DNA from 4 places in the Pantoea sp. X-Soil-TKNS-1207 genome. Region 4 is predicted to be linked to each of the others. Evidence: predicted binding sites of a transcription regulator. Region 4 holds the regulator's gene; each other region holds the start of a gene.
The links. Region 4 encodes LexA, which represses DNA repair genes until DNA is damaged. Its sites were predicted from a motif close to TNCTGTATGTACATACAGNA; they were not measured.
Positions count from the first base shown of each region.

Region 1: the regulator LexA is predicted to act here: its motif matches at 2,041-2,060, upstream of dinB (DNA polymerase IV).
Region 2: the regulator LexA is predicted to act here: its motif matches at 1,789-1,808, upstream of umuD (translesion error-prone DNA polymerase V autoproteolytic subunit).
Region 3: the regulator LexA is predicted to act here: its motif matches at 1,790-1,809, upstream of AC6I8V_RS08880 (metal-dependent hydrolase).

Region 1 covers NZ_AP035958.1:958,762-962,701, reverse strand. Annotated here, with positions in the region: gene AC6I8V_RS04320 (sugar ABC transporter substrate-binding protein) at 1-903, shown strand, start outside; gene dinB (DNA polymerase IV) at 973-2,028, opposite strand; gene dpaA (peptidoglycan meso-diaminopimelic acid protein amidase) at 2,272-3,018, shown strand; gene AC6I8V_RS04305 (class II glutamine amidotransferase) at 2,989-3,756, opposite strand; gene lpcA (D-sedoheptulose 7-phosphate isomerase) at 3,809-3,940, opposite strand, start outside.
Region 2 covers NZ_AP035958.1:1,842,358-1,846,297, reverse strand. Annotated here, with positions in the region: gene otsA (alpha,alpha-trehalose-phosphate synthase) at 1-664, opposite strand, end outside; partial or broken gene otsB (trehalose-phosphatase) at 661-1,450, opposite strand; gene umuD (translesion error-prone DNA polymerase V autoproteolytic subunit) at 1,827-2,246, shown strand; gene AC6I8V_RS08665 (membrane-bound PQQ-dependent dehydrogenase, glucose/quinate/shikimate family) at 2,284-3,940, opposite strand, start outside.
Region 3 covers NZ_AP035958.1:1,888,497-1,892,436, reverse strand. Annotated here, with positions in the region: gene kduI (5-dehydro-4-deoxy-D-glucuronate isomerase) at 79-915, shown strand; gene kduD (2-dehydro-3-deoxy-D-gluconate 5-dehydrogenase KduD) at 933-1,694, shown strand; gene AC6I8V_RS08880 (metal-dependent hydrolase) at 1,827-2,417, shown strand; gene AC6I8V_RS08875 (L-cystine transporter) at 2,570-3,940, shown strand, end outside.
Region 4 covers NZ_AP035958.1:365,201-369,140, reverse strand. Annotated here, with positions in the region: gene zur (zinc uptake transcriptional repressor Zur) at 78-599, shown strand; gene AC6I8V_RS01605 (CsbD family protein) at 669-881, opposite strand; gene dinF (MATE family efflux transporter DinF) at 1,039-2,370, opposite strand; gene lexA (transcriptional repressor LexA) at 2,478-3,092, opposite strand; gene AC6I8V_RS01590 (diacylglycerol kinase) at 3,198-3,566, opposite strand; gene plsB (glycerol-3-phosphate 1-O-acyltransferase PlsB) at 3,693-3,940, shown strand, end outside.

The DNA of each region.
Region 1 (3,940 bases), 590 kb from region 4:
GCCGGGGCCATCCAGCAGGGCCGCCAGCTGGGCTTTAAAGTCAGCACTTTTCTGAGCAACGGGGACGACGCGCGTTTCCAGGACTTCGTTAACCAGGCGATCAGCCAGAAATATGACGGCATCATTCTGTCGCACGGTAAAGAACCCTACTCCACCGCACTGGTGAAACGCATCGTCGATGCCGGTATCAAGCTGTCGGTGTTTGATACGCCGGTGGATACGCCGGTGACGGGCGTGACCGTAACAGCCCAGGATGACGCCTCGCTGGCGCAGGAATCACTCGGTCAGCTGATCAAGGATTTCCACGGCAAAGCCAATATCATCAAGCTGTGGGTCGCAGGTTTCCCGCCGCAGGAACGTCGTCAGGTGGTGTATGAGAAGCTGCTGAAAGAGAACAGCGGTATCCATCAGCTGGAGTCGATTGGTGCGGTCTCTACTGACGTACAGGGCGATACCGCCAACAAGATCGGCGCCATTCTGGCGAAATACCCGAAAGGCAAGATCGATGCGATCTGGGCTTCATGGGATGCCTTCAGCCAGGGCGCGTACAAAGCCTTGCAGGAGAATGGCCGTACTGAGATCAAGCTGTACAGCATTGATGTCTCGAACCAGGATCTGCAACTGATGCGCGAGAAGAACAGCCCGTGGGTGCAGACGGTGGCGGTCGATCCGAAAACCATCGGTGCGGTGAATATGCGCCTGGTGGCGAATAAAATCGCCGGTGAAACCACCCCTGCCAGCTATGAGTTTAAAGCGGCTTCGATTTCTCAGCAGCAGCTGAACAGCCAGCAGGGCGCGGTGAATGTGGCGTCGCTGAATAAGATCATTCCAGGCTGGGGTGAAAACAGCGATTTCGTGGCCCCGTGGTTCGCCACGCTGGAAGCGAAGTACGGTAAGAAATAACGTATCGGTGTGACCAGGTCGGCATAGATGCCGACCCTGCACATAGGGTGCGTATTTATACGCACCTTGTCACAACCCTAACAGCAACTGCCTCTCCAGCTGCGGATTCACCAGCGTCACATGCAATCCCACCAGCCTGACTCCACGCCCCGCGCGGCGTTCGTCCCAGGTCTTGCGTGCTACGGCAATCATGTCCTCTTTATTCAGCACCGGCCAGATATGCTCCTGCGTGGTCTGCTGGAAATCATTGAACTTCAGCTTCACGCCCTGACGGGCGATCAGCTTATCCGGACGGATGCGCGTCAGGCGGCGATCCAGCTCCTCGTAAAGATAATCAATGATCTCCAGGCACTGCTCCCAGCTGTGAATATCCTCCATTAGGGTACGCTCCACGCCGAGCGATTTACGCTCCCGCTCCACCACCACGCCTCGTTCATCAACGCCGTGGCTGCGTTCCCACAGCACCCGGCCAAACTTACCAAAGCGTTTAAGCAGCCGCGCCAGATCCGTCTGCTGCACATCGCCGCAGGTCAGCAGCCCCATCTCCTCCAGCTTTTTCGCCGACACCTTGCCCACGCCGGGAATTTTACTCAGCGGCAGCGTCAGCAGAAAATCCGGCATCACCTGCGGGGTGATCACGTACTGCCCATTGGGTTTATTCAAATCCGAGGCAATTTTGGCGAGAAACTTAATCGGCGCGATACCGGCCGAGGCGGTCAGCTGGGTTTCACGCAGGATATCCGCGCGGATCGCCTGCGCCATTAGCGTCGCCGACCCCTGACAATGCGGGCTGTCGGTGACATCGAGATAGGCTTCATCCAGCGACAGTGGTTCAATCAACGAGGTATAGCGCGAGAAAATATCGCGGATCTGGCGTGAGGCTTCTTTGTAGGCATCGAAGCGGCCAGGCAGCAGGCGCAGGTGCGGGCAGAGCTTCAGCGCCATCGCGGTGGGCATCGCGCTGCGTACGCCATATTCGCGTGCCGGATAGTTAGCGGTGCTGATCACGCCACGCTGGACGCGGCTGCCGCCAATGGCGATGGGGATATCGCGCAAAGAGGGATCATCGCGCATTTCCACTGCCGCGAAAAAGCAGTCCATATCGACATGAATGATTTTGCGCATACCCCCTCCAGACACTGGATAAGTATACAGCACGGCAAATTATCGGCAATCTCTGTCGAACAGGGCATTAAAGTTTACAAATTTATGGGCGTAATCTGATGAAGAAATGGCTAATTTCTCAACCTCCGTATTGATTAAACGCCAGACAATGTTAATGTTGCGCTGCGGTAGCGGATATTTCCGATAATGCAATACAGAGACGTTAAGCGTCACAGTTCCTCTTCACTTCAAGGTACACACAGAATGGGCAGAATCGCATTATTGCTTGCGATGATTTTTATGCCGGTACTCAGCTGGGCAATCACGCCAGAGCCAGTTAATCCCCAGGCTCCGGTGAGCAAAGAACTAAAAAAACAATTACTTGGCACCCCGGTTTATATTCAGATTTTCAAGGAAGAACGCACGCTGGAACTGTACGGCAAGATCGGTAATGAATATCGTCTGCTGGATAGCTACCGCATTTGTAATTTCTCTGGCGGTTTGGGTCCCAAGCGCCGCGAGGGGGATTTTAAAAGTCCGGAAGGGTTTTATAGCGTCAGGCTGAATCAGTTAAACCCGGATAGCCATTATTATCGCGCGATCAATACCGGTTTCCCGAACCAATTCGACCGCGACAATGGTTACAGCGGCAAATACCTGATGATCCATGGCGACTGTAAATCCATTGGCTGCTATGCCATGACCAACGCCTATATGGATGAGATTTACACCTACGTTAACGCCGCGCTGCGTAATGGACAGGAAGAGGTGCCCGTTAACATCTATCCGTTCCATATGACCGACAGCAACATGCAGCGTCACCGCTATTCAACTTACGCCAGCTTCTGGCGTCAGCTGCAACCGGGTTATGCCTATTTTGAGAAGTACCATCTGCCGCCGACGGTAAACGTCACGGCGTCAGGTCAGTACGCGGTAAACAGCAGTCCGGCGGTGATGACCGCGCCAGACGCTGCCTCAAAATCATTCCTGGCGCTCACCCAGGCAAAATAGTACCCATTCGCCTGGCACTATCCGGTGCCAGGTTTCATTCCCTGTCAGCGGCTGCGTAGCAATCACCGTCACCACATCCTGGGGCGTGGTCTGCTGCTGGAAATCAATCTCCACATCCTGATCGAGCAGCTTGGCTTTGCCGAACGGCGCACGGCGGGTGATCCAGTACAGATTGGTCGAACAGAACGCCATCAGATAGCGCCCGTCGGACAACAACATGTTGAACACCCCTTTGTGGCGCAGCTCTGCCGCCAGCTCGGCGATATAGCGAAACACCGCCGGCCAGTTACCTGGCGTGCGTGGATAGCGCTCGGTCAGCTTGTGCAGGATCCAGCAGAACGCTTTTTCGCTGTCGGTTTCCCCCACCGGGCGGAAATGGCCGGTCTCCAGCTGGCGATAACCTTTCAGCTGCCCATTGTGGGCATAGGTCCAGTTGCGGCCCCATAGCTCACGGGTAAACGGATGGGTGTTCTCCAGCGACACCTGACCCCGGTTCGCCTGGCGAATATGCGCCACCACCGAATGCGATTTGATCGGGTATTCCTGAACCAGACGGGCGATCGGCGAGTTGAAGCTCGGCAGCGGATCTTTGAAGGTGCGGCAGCCTTTGTCTTCGTAAAAGGTAATGCCCCAGCCATCTTTGTGCGGACCGGTTCCGCCGCCCCGCTGCACCAGACCGGTAAAACTGAAACAGATATCCGTGGGGACATTGGCGCTCATCCCGAGCAATTCGCACATAGCAACCGCCTTAGTAAAATCCTCCCACTAACGCGGGAGGAGAAGCCACGACTTACTTCACCATCTCTTTTTCGATCAGCAGCATCAGGATATGGATCACTTTAATGTGAATCTCCTGGATGCGGTCGGCATAGCCGAAGTGCGGCACACGGATCTCGATATCCGCGCTGCCCGCCATTTTACC
Region 2 (3,940 bases), 1.5 Mb from region 4:
TGTTGCCGAAGGCGCGATGCTTTTTCTCGCCCTTGTTTTGCAACTGCGTCAGCTGACTCAGGCTATCGAGAAAGGCCACGCGATCGGATTCTGTCTGGAAACCCAACAAATCGTAGTCACACAGCATCTCCAGCAGCGCCTTATGTGGTGGCAGCGCATTGAAGATCTCTGGCGTCGGGAACGGGATATGCAGAAAGAATCCGATACGGTTATTGATACCCAGTTTGCGCAACTCTGCGGCGAAGGGCAGCAGGTGATAATCGTGAATCCATAAAATATCATCCGGCTTCAGCAACGGTTTCAGCCGTTTTGCCAGCAGCGTATTCACGCGGCAATAGCCTTCCCAGGCTTCGCGCTGAAATTGCACCAGATCGAGACGATAGTGAAAGGCAGGCCAGATGACGGTATTGGAAAACTGGCAATAATAGAGATCGTAATCGTTTTGATTAAGCGGGAGCGCAGCGTAGGTAATGCCGTCATGTTCGCTGACGGTAAGCTCCTCCTCCTCTTCCCCGGAAATCTCGCTGATCTCACCGTTCCAGCCAAACCACAATCCTCCGGTGGTTTTCAATGCATCCAGCAGGCCGACGGCGAGGCCGCCCGCACTGGCTTTTGTTCCATCGGGTATAGCGATACGGTTAGATACGACCACTAAACGACTCATAACCTTGACTCCTTACCGACTTTTGTCATGTTCTGGTTGTAATAATAATTGTTCAAGCCAGCTCCAGACCGCGTCCACATTGCTGAGGCGATAGCGTGCATGGCTTGAACCTTCGCCAACCTTGACCGAGATACCGCCCATGGCATTAACAGCCATAAAGCCCTTCTCATCAGTCAGATCGTCACCCACAAATACCGGAATGCGTCCGGTAAAAGGCACTTCCCGCATAAAGTCACGGATGGCCGCGCCTTTATCAATTCCCTGCGGTTTCAGTTCCACCACGCATTTTCCCGGTTGCAGTGCCAGCACCGGAAAGCGTGTTACAGCGTCTTCGGCCAGCTGCATAATGGCCTGTTCGTACTCCATCGCCCGGCGATAGTGCAGCGCAAACGCCATGCCTTTGACTTCCAGCTGCGTGCCGGGCCATTGATCCAGCGTCTCCTGCAACTCCAGTTGCAGCGTTTGCGCAACGTCCCCCGGCAGCGACTGCCGATGGATACGCCCCGTCGCATCACGGCGTTCCGCGCCGTGTACGCCAGCCGCCGGTGCTTCCAGTGGCGCAACCAGAGCATCCAGTTGCGCAATCGGACGACCGGAGACCAGCGCCAGTGCGCCGTGGCTCAGATTGGAGAGTTGTTGCAGATGCTGGCGCACCGATGCGGGGATCGAAACCGACTCGGGCTGCGGCTGAATCGCCGCCAGCGTGCCGTCGACATCAAAAAAGAAGGCATAAAGTCCGCCGCTTAGCGACGGCAGGGTGCTGTTCTCATGTACCGCAGGGGTCACGTCTCTCCTCCTGTGCGAATGGCTGTTAGCAACAGCGATGTTCGGAGGCAGGTTGGGTGCAGTCCGACACGGTAATAAAGAAAAAACCGGGCGCGAACGGCGGGGAGGGTCTTCCGGCAGGGCGGTATTTCGATGGGTAACGCTCCACAAACAAACAAGTTTATTGCCAGCACATCAACCAGACTGCGAACATCGTCGCATTAAGTGTAGACGCCGTCAGGGATTTTGCCAGCCGCCTCCCCGACGCCCCTCTTAGCGGTTCAACTAAATTTGCTGCCGGAACAACCGACTAACAATTTCCCGCCGTCACAGGCTTGATCCCTGCCTGCGATCAATAATACTGTATGTATCAACAGTATTTGTTTGAGTATTCATGATGAAGTTTTTCCTCCCCGCGTCTGCGCCCAATCGGCTTTACCTTCCTCTGTTTCGCGATGCGGTGCCCTGCGGCTTCCCTTCCCCGGCGGCGGATTACATCGAACGCAAGCTGGATATGAACGAGTATCTGATCAGTCATCCCAGCGCCACCTACTTTGTCCGGGTGGAAGGGGATTCGATGCGGGATGCCAATATCAGCGAAGGGGATTTACTGGTGGTCGACAGCGCGCTGGACGCGAAGCATGGCGATATTGTGGTGGCCGCCATTAACGGCGAATTTACGGTTAAACGGTTACAGCAATTTCCGCGGGTGCAGCTGCTGCCGATGAATCCGCGCTATGCGCCGATTACACCGCGTGAAGAAGAGGAGCTGGAGATTTTTGGCGTGGTGACATTTATTATCTACGCCGCGCACTGAACACACCCGGCCATCATGGCCGGGTGATGTTGCACGGTCAGGCTTTGTCCGGCAACGCGTAAGCAATCAGATAATCACCGACATCGGTCGCATGTGCTGCCCCGCCCGCCGAGATCACGACGTACTCTTTACCGGTTTTTGCCGACTGATAAATCAGCGGCGAAGCGGTTGCTCCCACCGGCAGACGCACTTTCCACACCTCTTTACCGGTTTTGCTGTCCAGCGCACGCAGGTAGTTATCCTGGCTGCCGGCGAAGAACACTAAACCGCTTTTGGTGGTGGTTGGGCCGCCCAGCGTCGGCATCCCGACCGGCATTGCCAGATGCGTTTTCACGCCCAGCGGACCGGTGTCTTCCACCGTGCCTATCGGCACCTGCCAGACGATTTTCTTGCTGTGCAGATCAATCGCGGTCATGGTGCCAAACGGCGGATGCTGACACGGCACCTGCAGGAAGGAGGCGAAGTTATCCATCCGCACCCCAACATACGGACCGCTGATCTGCGGACGAATGGTGCCTGCCCATTGCGGCACTTCGTTCAGCGAGATTTTCTGGCCCTGCGCGGCTTCTTTACTCTTCAGCGCCATCAACATGCCGAGACGGATATCGTTGACGTACAGAATGCCGGAGGTTTCATCAATCGACACCCCACCCCAGTTCATGCCGCCCATGGTGGCCGGGAACTCGAGGTAAGTTTTCTCGCTGTTCGGCTGGAAGATGCCGGAATAGAGCGCCGATTTGAACAGGATGCGGCAGTAGAGCTGGTCAAACATGCTGACGCCCCACATTTTCTTCTCATTCAGCTGCTCAAGACCGATGGTCGGCATATCCACCGAGAACGGCTGGGTCGGCGACAGATGTTCTTCCTGCGCGGCTGGCGAGGTCGGCACCGATTTCTCTTCAACCTTACTGACCGGCTGACCGGTGCGGCGATCCAGCACGAAGATTTCGCCCATTTTGCTGGTCTGAATCAGCGCGGGCACCACTTCGCCCTGCGCATTCTTCATGTTGTACATCACCGGCTGCGACGGTAAATCGTAGTCCCAGACATCGTGGTGCACGGTCTGGAATACCCATTTGGTTTTACCGGTGTTCACGTCCAGCGCAATCACTGACGAACCGTATTTCTCTTTTGCCGCATTGCGGTTGCCGCCCCAGTAATCCGGTGGACCGTTACCGGTGGAGACATACACCAGGCCGAGATCTTTATCGTACGTCGGAATCGCCCAGACGTTCGGGGTACTCAGGGTGTAGTGTTGATCGCCCTGCTTCGTGCCCTCGACGTTGCCAACATCCCACGCCCACGCCAGCGAACCGTCGCGCACGTCATAGGCACGCAGCACGCCTGAAGGTTCATCTTCCGTGATATCACGCACCCAGGAACCGAACACCGTCAGATGGCCCATAATCACCGGCACGCTGGTCGGGTGATAACGGCGGCTGTCGGCGGTATCGCCCATACCCTGTTGCAGGTTGACCATACCGTTCTGGCCGAAGTTCGGGCACAGGGCGCCGGTGTGCGCGTCCAGCGCAATCAGACGGGCATCAACGGTAGAAACGATAATGCGCTGACGGCAGGCGGTGTCGGTGTAAGCCGCTTTCTGCTCTGCGCTCAGGCTCTCATCGCTATCGTAATCGTAGTAACCGACGCTGCGGCAGGTGACGTGCTCGTAGGTCTGCGCATGGGGATCGAAC
Region 3 (3,940 bases), 1.5 Mb from region 4:
GAATTCACGTCCCATCCTGCCTAAGATGCCAACAGACCCGCATCGGGACCTGTTCCTTCTTTTATCAAGAGGCCTGAGATGGACGTACGTCAAAGCATTCACAGTGAGCACGCCAAAACCCTCGACACCGCCGCCCTGCGACGCGAATTTCTGATCGAAAAGATCTTTACCCCGGATGATTACACCCTGACCTACAGCCACATCGACCGCATTATCATTGGCGGCGTGATGCCCGTTCGCCACGCCGTCACCATCGGCAGCGAAGTGGGTAAACAGCTGGGGGTGAGTTATTTTCTCGAACGCCGCGAGCTGGGGATCATCAATATTGGCGGTCCGGGATTGATTGAGGTTGATGGCAACAGCTGGGAGATCGGCCATCAGGAAGCGTTGTATGTCGGTCAGGGCGCGCAGCAGGTGATTTTTCGCAGCGTCGATGCCAGCCATCCGGCGAAGTTTTATTACAACAGCGCCCCGGCGCATTGCCGCTACCCGGACAAAAAAATCACCCTCGATGAAGCGGTGAAAGCCTCGCTCGGTGATGCCGCAACGTCCAACCGCCGGACCATCAATAAATTTATCGTGCCGGATGTGCTGCCAACCTGTCAGCTCACCATGGGGCTGACCCGCCTTGATGATGGCAATCTGTGGAACACCATGCCGTGTCACACCCACGAGCGGCGCATGGAGGTGTACTTCTATTTCGATATGGCCGAGGACAGCGCGGTGTTTCATATGATGGGCCAGCCGCAGGAGACCCGTCATCTGCTGGTACACAACGAGCAGGCGGTGATTTCACCGAGCTGGTCGATTCATGCCGGCGTCGGCACCCAGCGCTATACCTTTATCTGGGGCATGGTGGGTGAAAATCAGGTGTTTGATGATATGGACCACGTCAGCGTTAACGCGCTGCGCTGAAGTTTGGGGAGAAAACCATGATGCAGAATGCTTTCAATCTTGCAGGAAAAATCGCGCTGGTCACCGGTTGTAACACCGGATTAGGTCAGGGTATGGCGCTTGGGCTGGCGCAGGCGGGATGCGACATTATTGGCGTCAACCGCACCGCACCAGATGAAACCGCAGCCAAAGTGGCGGCGCTCGGCCGTCGGTTCTGGTCGATTCAGGCCGATCTGACCCGTCCCTCCCTCGCTCCGCAAGTGGTGGAGCAGGCGGTGGCGCTGGCGAGTCGCATTGATATTCTGGTTAACAACGCTGGCATTATCCGTCGGGAAGATGCGCTGAACTTCAGCGAAAAAGACTGGGATGATGTGATGAACATCAACAGCAAAAGCCTGTTTTTCCTGTCTCAGCAGGTGGCGCGGCAGTTTATCGCCCAGGGCCAGGGCGGCAAGATCATCAACATTGCCTCGATGCTCTCGTTCCAGGGCGGGATCCGTGTGCCTTCTTACACCGCCTCGAAAAGCGCCGTGATGGGACTGACGCGCTTAATGGCTAACGAATGGGCGCAGCATGGCATCAATGTCAACGCCATCGCGCCCGGCTATATGGTGACGAACAATACGGCGCAGATCCGCAGCGATGAGTCGCGCAGCGAGGAGATCCTCGCGCGTATCCCGGCCGGACGCTGGGGCGCGCCAGACGATATGATGGGGCCGGTGGTGTTTCTTGCCTCCAGCGCCTCCGATTATGTCCACGGCTATACCCTGGCCGTCGACGGCGGCTGGCTGGCACGCTAAGCTGCTCTTTTCCCGCGTCATTTCGGCGCGGGTTTCCTCACAAATTCATGCTTAGTTACAGCGTCACATATTCTCATTCACTGGATAAATCCCTATACTGGATGCATCGACAGTTTGCAGCCAGGTTTTATCATGACGGCCGAAGGCCATATCATTTTCGCCATCGCCAGTGCGATTTTCGCTAAACGCGCGGAATTGACGCCCGTGATGGCCAGCGCCGACTGGTGGCACCTGGTGCCGGCTGCACTGCTCACCTGTCTGCTGCCGGATATCGACCACCCTAAATCGGTGCTGGGACAACGGCTGAAGTGGCTATCCCACCCCATCGCCCGCGCGTTCGGGCATCGCGGTTTTACCCACAGTTTGCTGGCGGTGGCCGTCAGCTTATGGCTGTTCCAGCTTAACGTTCCTGCCAGCTGGCCAATTCCCGCCGATGTGTTGCAGGGCCTGACGCTCGGTTATCTCAGCCACATTGTCGCCGATATGCTCACGCCCGCAGGCGTACCGCTGCTGTGGCCCTGCCGCTGGCGTTTTCGTCTGCCGCTGCTTAATAGCCAGAAAGGCAATCAGCTGGAACGGGCGCTCTGCCTCGCTCTGGTGGGTTATGCGCTGTGGTTCCCTCCCGGCATGCCATCTTTTGGTGCAAACGGCTGGCCTGAGCAACTGTTCAGCACGCTACAAAATGGCGTGGGTCGGCTGATAAATAGCCATAACGCGCAATAATCAGACAACATTCAGCATAAAGTTATAATCAATTCCATTTGGATATAAGTCTGCCTGTTTATGAACTGATAACATGCCGCCATTCCTGTTAAGGAATCACACTGTATTCCGCGCCTGACATGGGCAGGCGTGGCAAATCTCTGGAGTAGAGCATGGATTTTCCCCTGATAATTAATCTCGTGGTGTTTGTCGCGCTGCTGATTGTGCTGGCGCGCATCGGTAGCGATCGCTGGAGCCTGTCGAAGCGCGTACTGACCGGACTGGTGTTCGGCGTGCTGTTCGGTCTGGCGCTGCAAACTATTTATGGCGAAAACAGCCCGGTGGTCAAAGCCTCGATAGGCTGGTTCAACATCGTCGGCAATGGTTATGTGCAGCTGCTGCAAATGATCGTGATGCCGCTGGTATTCGCCTCGATCCTCAGCGCCGTGGCGCGTCTGCACAATGCTTCTTCGCTGGGCAAAATCAGCGTGCTGACCATTGGCGTGTTGCTGTTTACCACCGCGATTGCGGCGCTGGTGGGCGTGCTGGTGACCGGTCTGTTTGGCCTCAGTGCTGACGGCCTGGTACAGGGCGCCCAGGAAACGGCGCGTCTGAATGCGATTCAGAGCAACTACATCGGTAAAGTCGCCGACCTCACCGTGCCGCAACTGCTGCTGTCGTTTATCCCGAAAAATCCGTTTGCTGACCTCACCGGTGCCAGCCCGACATCCATCATCAGCGTGGTGATTTTCGCCGCCTTCCTCGGTGTGGCCGCACTGCAACTGTTGAAAGATGACAAGGTGAAAGGTGAACGCGTATTGGTGGCGATTGATACCCTGCAATCCTGGGTAATGAAGCTGGTACGTCTGATCATGAAGCTGACGCCTTACGGGGTGCTGGCGCTGATGACCAAAGTGGTGGCCGGTTCTAACCTACAGGACATCATCAAGCTCGGCGGTTTTGTGCTGGCCTCTTATCTCGGCCTCGCCATTATGTTTGGCGTACACGCGCTGCTGCTGTCGGTTAACGGTATCAACCCGCTGCGTTTCTTCCGCAAAGTCTGGCCGGTGATTACCTTTGCCTTTACCAGCCGCTCCAGCGCCGCCAGCATCCCGCTGAACGTGGAAACGCAAACCCGCCGCCTCGGCGTGCCGGAGTCCATCGCCAGTTTCTCCGCCTCATTCGGTGCCACTATCGGCCAGAATGGCTGTGCCGGTCTCTATCCGACCATGCTGGCCGTGATGGTTGCGCCTACCGTGGGGATCAACCCGTTTGACCCGCTGTGGATTGCCACGCTGGTGGGCATCGTCACCCTCAGCTCGGCCGGTGTCGCCGGTGTGGGCGGCGGAGCCACCTTTGCCGCCCTGATCGTGCTGCCTGCCATGGGCCTGCCGGTCACGCTGGTTGCGCTGCTGATCTCCATCGAGCCGCTGATCGATATGGGCCGTACCGCGCTGAACGTCAATGGCGCAATGACCGCCGGTTCCCTTACCAGCCGCTGGCTCGGTTTGACCGACCGCAAAGTGCTGGAAAGTGACGATCAC
Region 4 (3,940 bases):
GCAGCAAGAAAAAGCAATAACAGCAGCGTAAAAATTTGTGTGATAAAATAACATCACTCGCAACCTGGAGAACGCTTATGTCAAATCTGTCGCCCGACCAACTTCTCACCCAGGCTGAAACGCTGTGCCTGCAACGCGGCGTGCGTCTGACCACGCAACGTGCCGAAGTGCTGCGCCTGATGGCCGAGCAGAATGGGTCGATCAGCGCTTATGATTTGCTGGATCAGTTGCGCGTCAGTGAACCGCAGGCCAAACCGCCGACCATCTATCGCGCGCTGGACTTTCTGCTGGAGCAGGGATTTATCCATCGCGTTGAATCGAATAACAGTTATGTGGTTTGCCATCATTTTGATGAACCAGCGCACACCTCGGTCATGCTGGTGTGTGATCACTGTGCGGCGGTCAGTGAAAAGCACGCTCATGGCGTCGAAAAGATTATTGCCGATCTGGCAGAACAGGCGGGATTTACCCTGCGCCACAGCGTGATTGAAGCGCATGGATTGTGTGAAAATTGTTCAGAAGTGGAAGCCTGCACGCATCACGAAAGCTGCGATCACGATCATCAGGTTGAGAATAAAAAGCGGGTGAGGAAGGGATAGATGGCACATCCCTGTGCCAGCCCGATCATCACGATCGGCGGGTAGGAGCATCGTCCTTAAACGGGTCCGTTACCAGCGGTGATCCTTGTTATGACCTTCCCAGTCTTTAACTTCACGCTCGGCCTGATCTTTTGCGTAGCCATAGCGTTCCTGAATTTTACCGACAAGCTGATCGCGTTTACCTTCGATGACGGTCATATCATCATCCGTCAGCTTGCCCCATTTTTCCTTCACTTTCCCTTTGAATTGTTTCCAGTTGCCGCTCGTTTCGTCTTTATTCATAACCATTCTCCATGTCATCCTGAGGGATATTGGTGTAATACCCAATACTTGCAGGTAAAAACCCATATAACGCGCTACTCATTTGCGCCGTTAAGGATAATTATAGTAGTCATTGGAGGTTTGGTAGCATCTTACAGACTATTCTGTATCCATAGCATCAGAGTTGGCTGGAGGCAAACCAGCTGTCGTGACGCCAGTGCCGGCGCCACACCAGCCACAGCGTTAGCCCACGTAAAGCGAGAAATACCGTCACCGCCAGCCACAAACCATGATTTCCCAACCATGGCAGCGTCAGCAGCGACAGGCCATAACCCAGCGCCGCCAGCGCCATGCTGTTACGCATCTCCCGCCCGCGCGTCGCACCGATAAACATGCCATCCAGCAAATAGCACCACACGCCCATTAACGGCATCACCACTTGCCACAGCAGATAACGATCGGCCATCTCGCGCAGCGCTTCCAGCGAGGTCAGCAACCCGACGATTTGCGCGCCAAACAGCGCATAAATTAAAGCGAACAGCAGCGCCACCACCCCTGCCTGACGGCAGGCGGCATGCCAGATTAGCAGCAGCCTGCTGCGATCCTGCGCGCCAACCGCCTCACCAGAACAGGCTTCAACCGCATAGGCGAAGCCATCCAGCGCGTAGGCTGTGAAGGTAAGAAACATCAGCAGCACCGCGTTAACCGCCACCACATCCGGTCCTATACGCGCGCCGAGTATCGTCAGCGAAGCAAAACAGATTTGCAGCAGAAATGAGCGCAGCATGATATCGCGGTTCAGGCGGAACAGGCGGGCCACATCGCCGCGCCAGCTGTTCCTCAGCAGGGAAAAATCGATGCCACGCAGCTTCAATACGCGCGCCACCATCCACAGCCCGACAGCAAGGGAGACGTATTCAGCCAGCGCCGTGGCGGCAGCCGCCCCAGCTACGCCCCAGTGCAGCCCGAGGACAAACGCCAGATCCAGCAGAATATTGACCAGATTGCCCACCACCAGCAGCACCACAGGGGCGCGCGCATACTGCACGCCCAGCAACCAGCCAAGAATCACCAGGTTTGCCAGCGTGGCGGGCGCGCTAAGCCAGCGGATCTGAATAAACAGTTGCGCCTGCTGCTGGACAGCAACGCTGCCGCCCATCAGCGCCGCCGCCAGGTTGCTGACGGGCGTACGCAATGCGATGAACAGCACGCCCGCCACCAGAGCAATTAATAACGGCTGCGTCAGCGCTCGCGCCAGCGCCGTTTTATCACTGGCGCCAAACGCCTGGGCGGTAAGACCGGTGGTGCTCATGCGCAGAAACAGCAGCAGCATAAAAATAAAGCTGGTTGCCGTGGTGCCAACCGCTACGCCGCCGAGATAGACAGGACTGTCGAGATGGCCAATCACCGCCGTATCCACCACGCCGAGTAACGGCACCGTGATATTGGAGAGGATCATCGGCAACGCCAGCCGCCAGAGTGTTTTGTCAGAGGAGGAAAACAGCTGCATCAGCCCGTCCCGGTTTCTGCTGTGATACGTCTGTCAGATTGAAGAGGATAAGAACATCAGACTACGGCAGCGCAGATGCGCTACCGCAGCGGGGGGAATCGATACGATCAGAGCCACTCGCCGTTGCGCACGATGCCCACGGCCAGACCTTCAACAGTCAGTGACTGCTCACGGGTATCGACAACGATCGGCTGGAAGTCGCTGTTTTCCGGCAGCAGATGCACGATAGCACCCTGCTTTTTCCAGCGTTTCACCGTCACTTCGTCATCGATGCGCGCCACGACAACCTGGCCGTTACGCACTTCCTGAGTCTTGTGTACCGCCAGCAGATCGCCATCCATGATGCCGATATCTTTCATCGACATGCCGCTGACGCGCAGCAGGAAATCTGCGGTGGGTTTGAAGAGGTTGGCATCCACCTGGTAATGCGCTTCGATGTGTTCCTGCGCCAGCAGGGGTTCACCGGCGGCGACACGGCCGATCAGCGGCAAACCTTCGCTGACTTCCTCTTCCATTAATAAACGAATACCGCGCGAAGCACCGGAGACGATTTCGATAACGCCTTTGCGCGCCAGCGCTTTCAGGTGTTCTTCGGCCGCATTAGGTGAGCGGAAGCCCAGTTGCGCAGCAATTTCCGCACGCGTTGGCGGCATGCCCGTCTGGTTGATATGGTCGCGAATCAGGTCATAGACCTGTTGCTGCCTGCTGGTTAACGCTTTCATCCCGCCCCCTGGTTGTTTATACAGTCGCTGTGAGTATATACAGGTATTGGCGAAATGGAAACCAAAACTGAGGGAAAAATCAGCGGGTTGATGAATTCGGAAGCCTTATCGCAAATGTGACCAAAGCAGCGCGATCCAGACAAACAGAGCCAGTAAGATAGCCAGTAACACTGCGGCCGATCCCATATCCTTAGCACGACCGGCCAGCGGATGGCGTTCCTGACCAATGCGGTCAACCACCGCTTCGATGGCGCTGTTCAGGATCTCAATAATGATCACCAGCACAACCGAACCGATCATTAATACGCGGGATACGGCATCAACATCCAGCCAACACGCCACCACAATCGCCACCAGTGCGGCGATCGCTTCCTGGCGAAATGCGGCCTCATGTTGCCAGGCGGCACGTAATCCCTGCCAGGAATAACCGGCAGCTTTCACTATCCTTTGAATACCGGTGACGTTATTTGCCATGTCGTTGAACCCTTTGCTCGTTTTGACGTCAATGTCTGGGCAGCCGGTAATGGCACAGCCACAGATCTTCGCGGCACTTTCTGGTATGCTTGCCGCGCTTTGCTAACAAGAGGCTTTAAGTTGTCTATGTCAGGTTGGCGTAAACTTTATTATAAATTATTGAATTTACCACTCTCCATTTTGGTAAAGAGTAAGGTCATTCCCGCCGATCCGGTGTCCGAACATGGGCTGGATTCGACGCGGCCGATTATGTATGTGCTGCCTTACGATTCCAAGGCCGATCTGCTCACGCTGCGCACGCAGTGCCTGAAGCTGCATCTGCCCGATCCGCTCGCGCCGCTGGAAGTTGACGGGGCATTGCTGCCACGCCATGT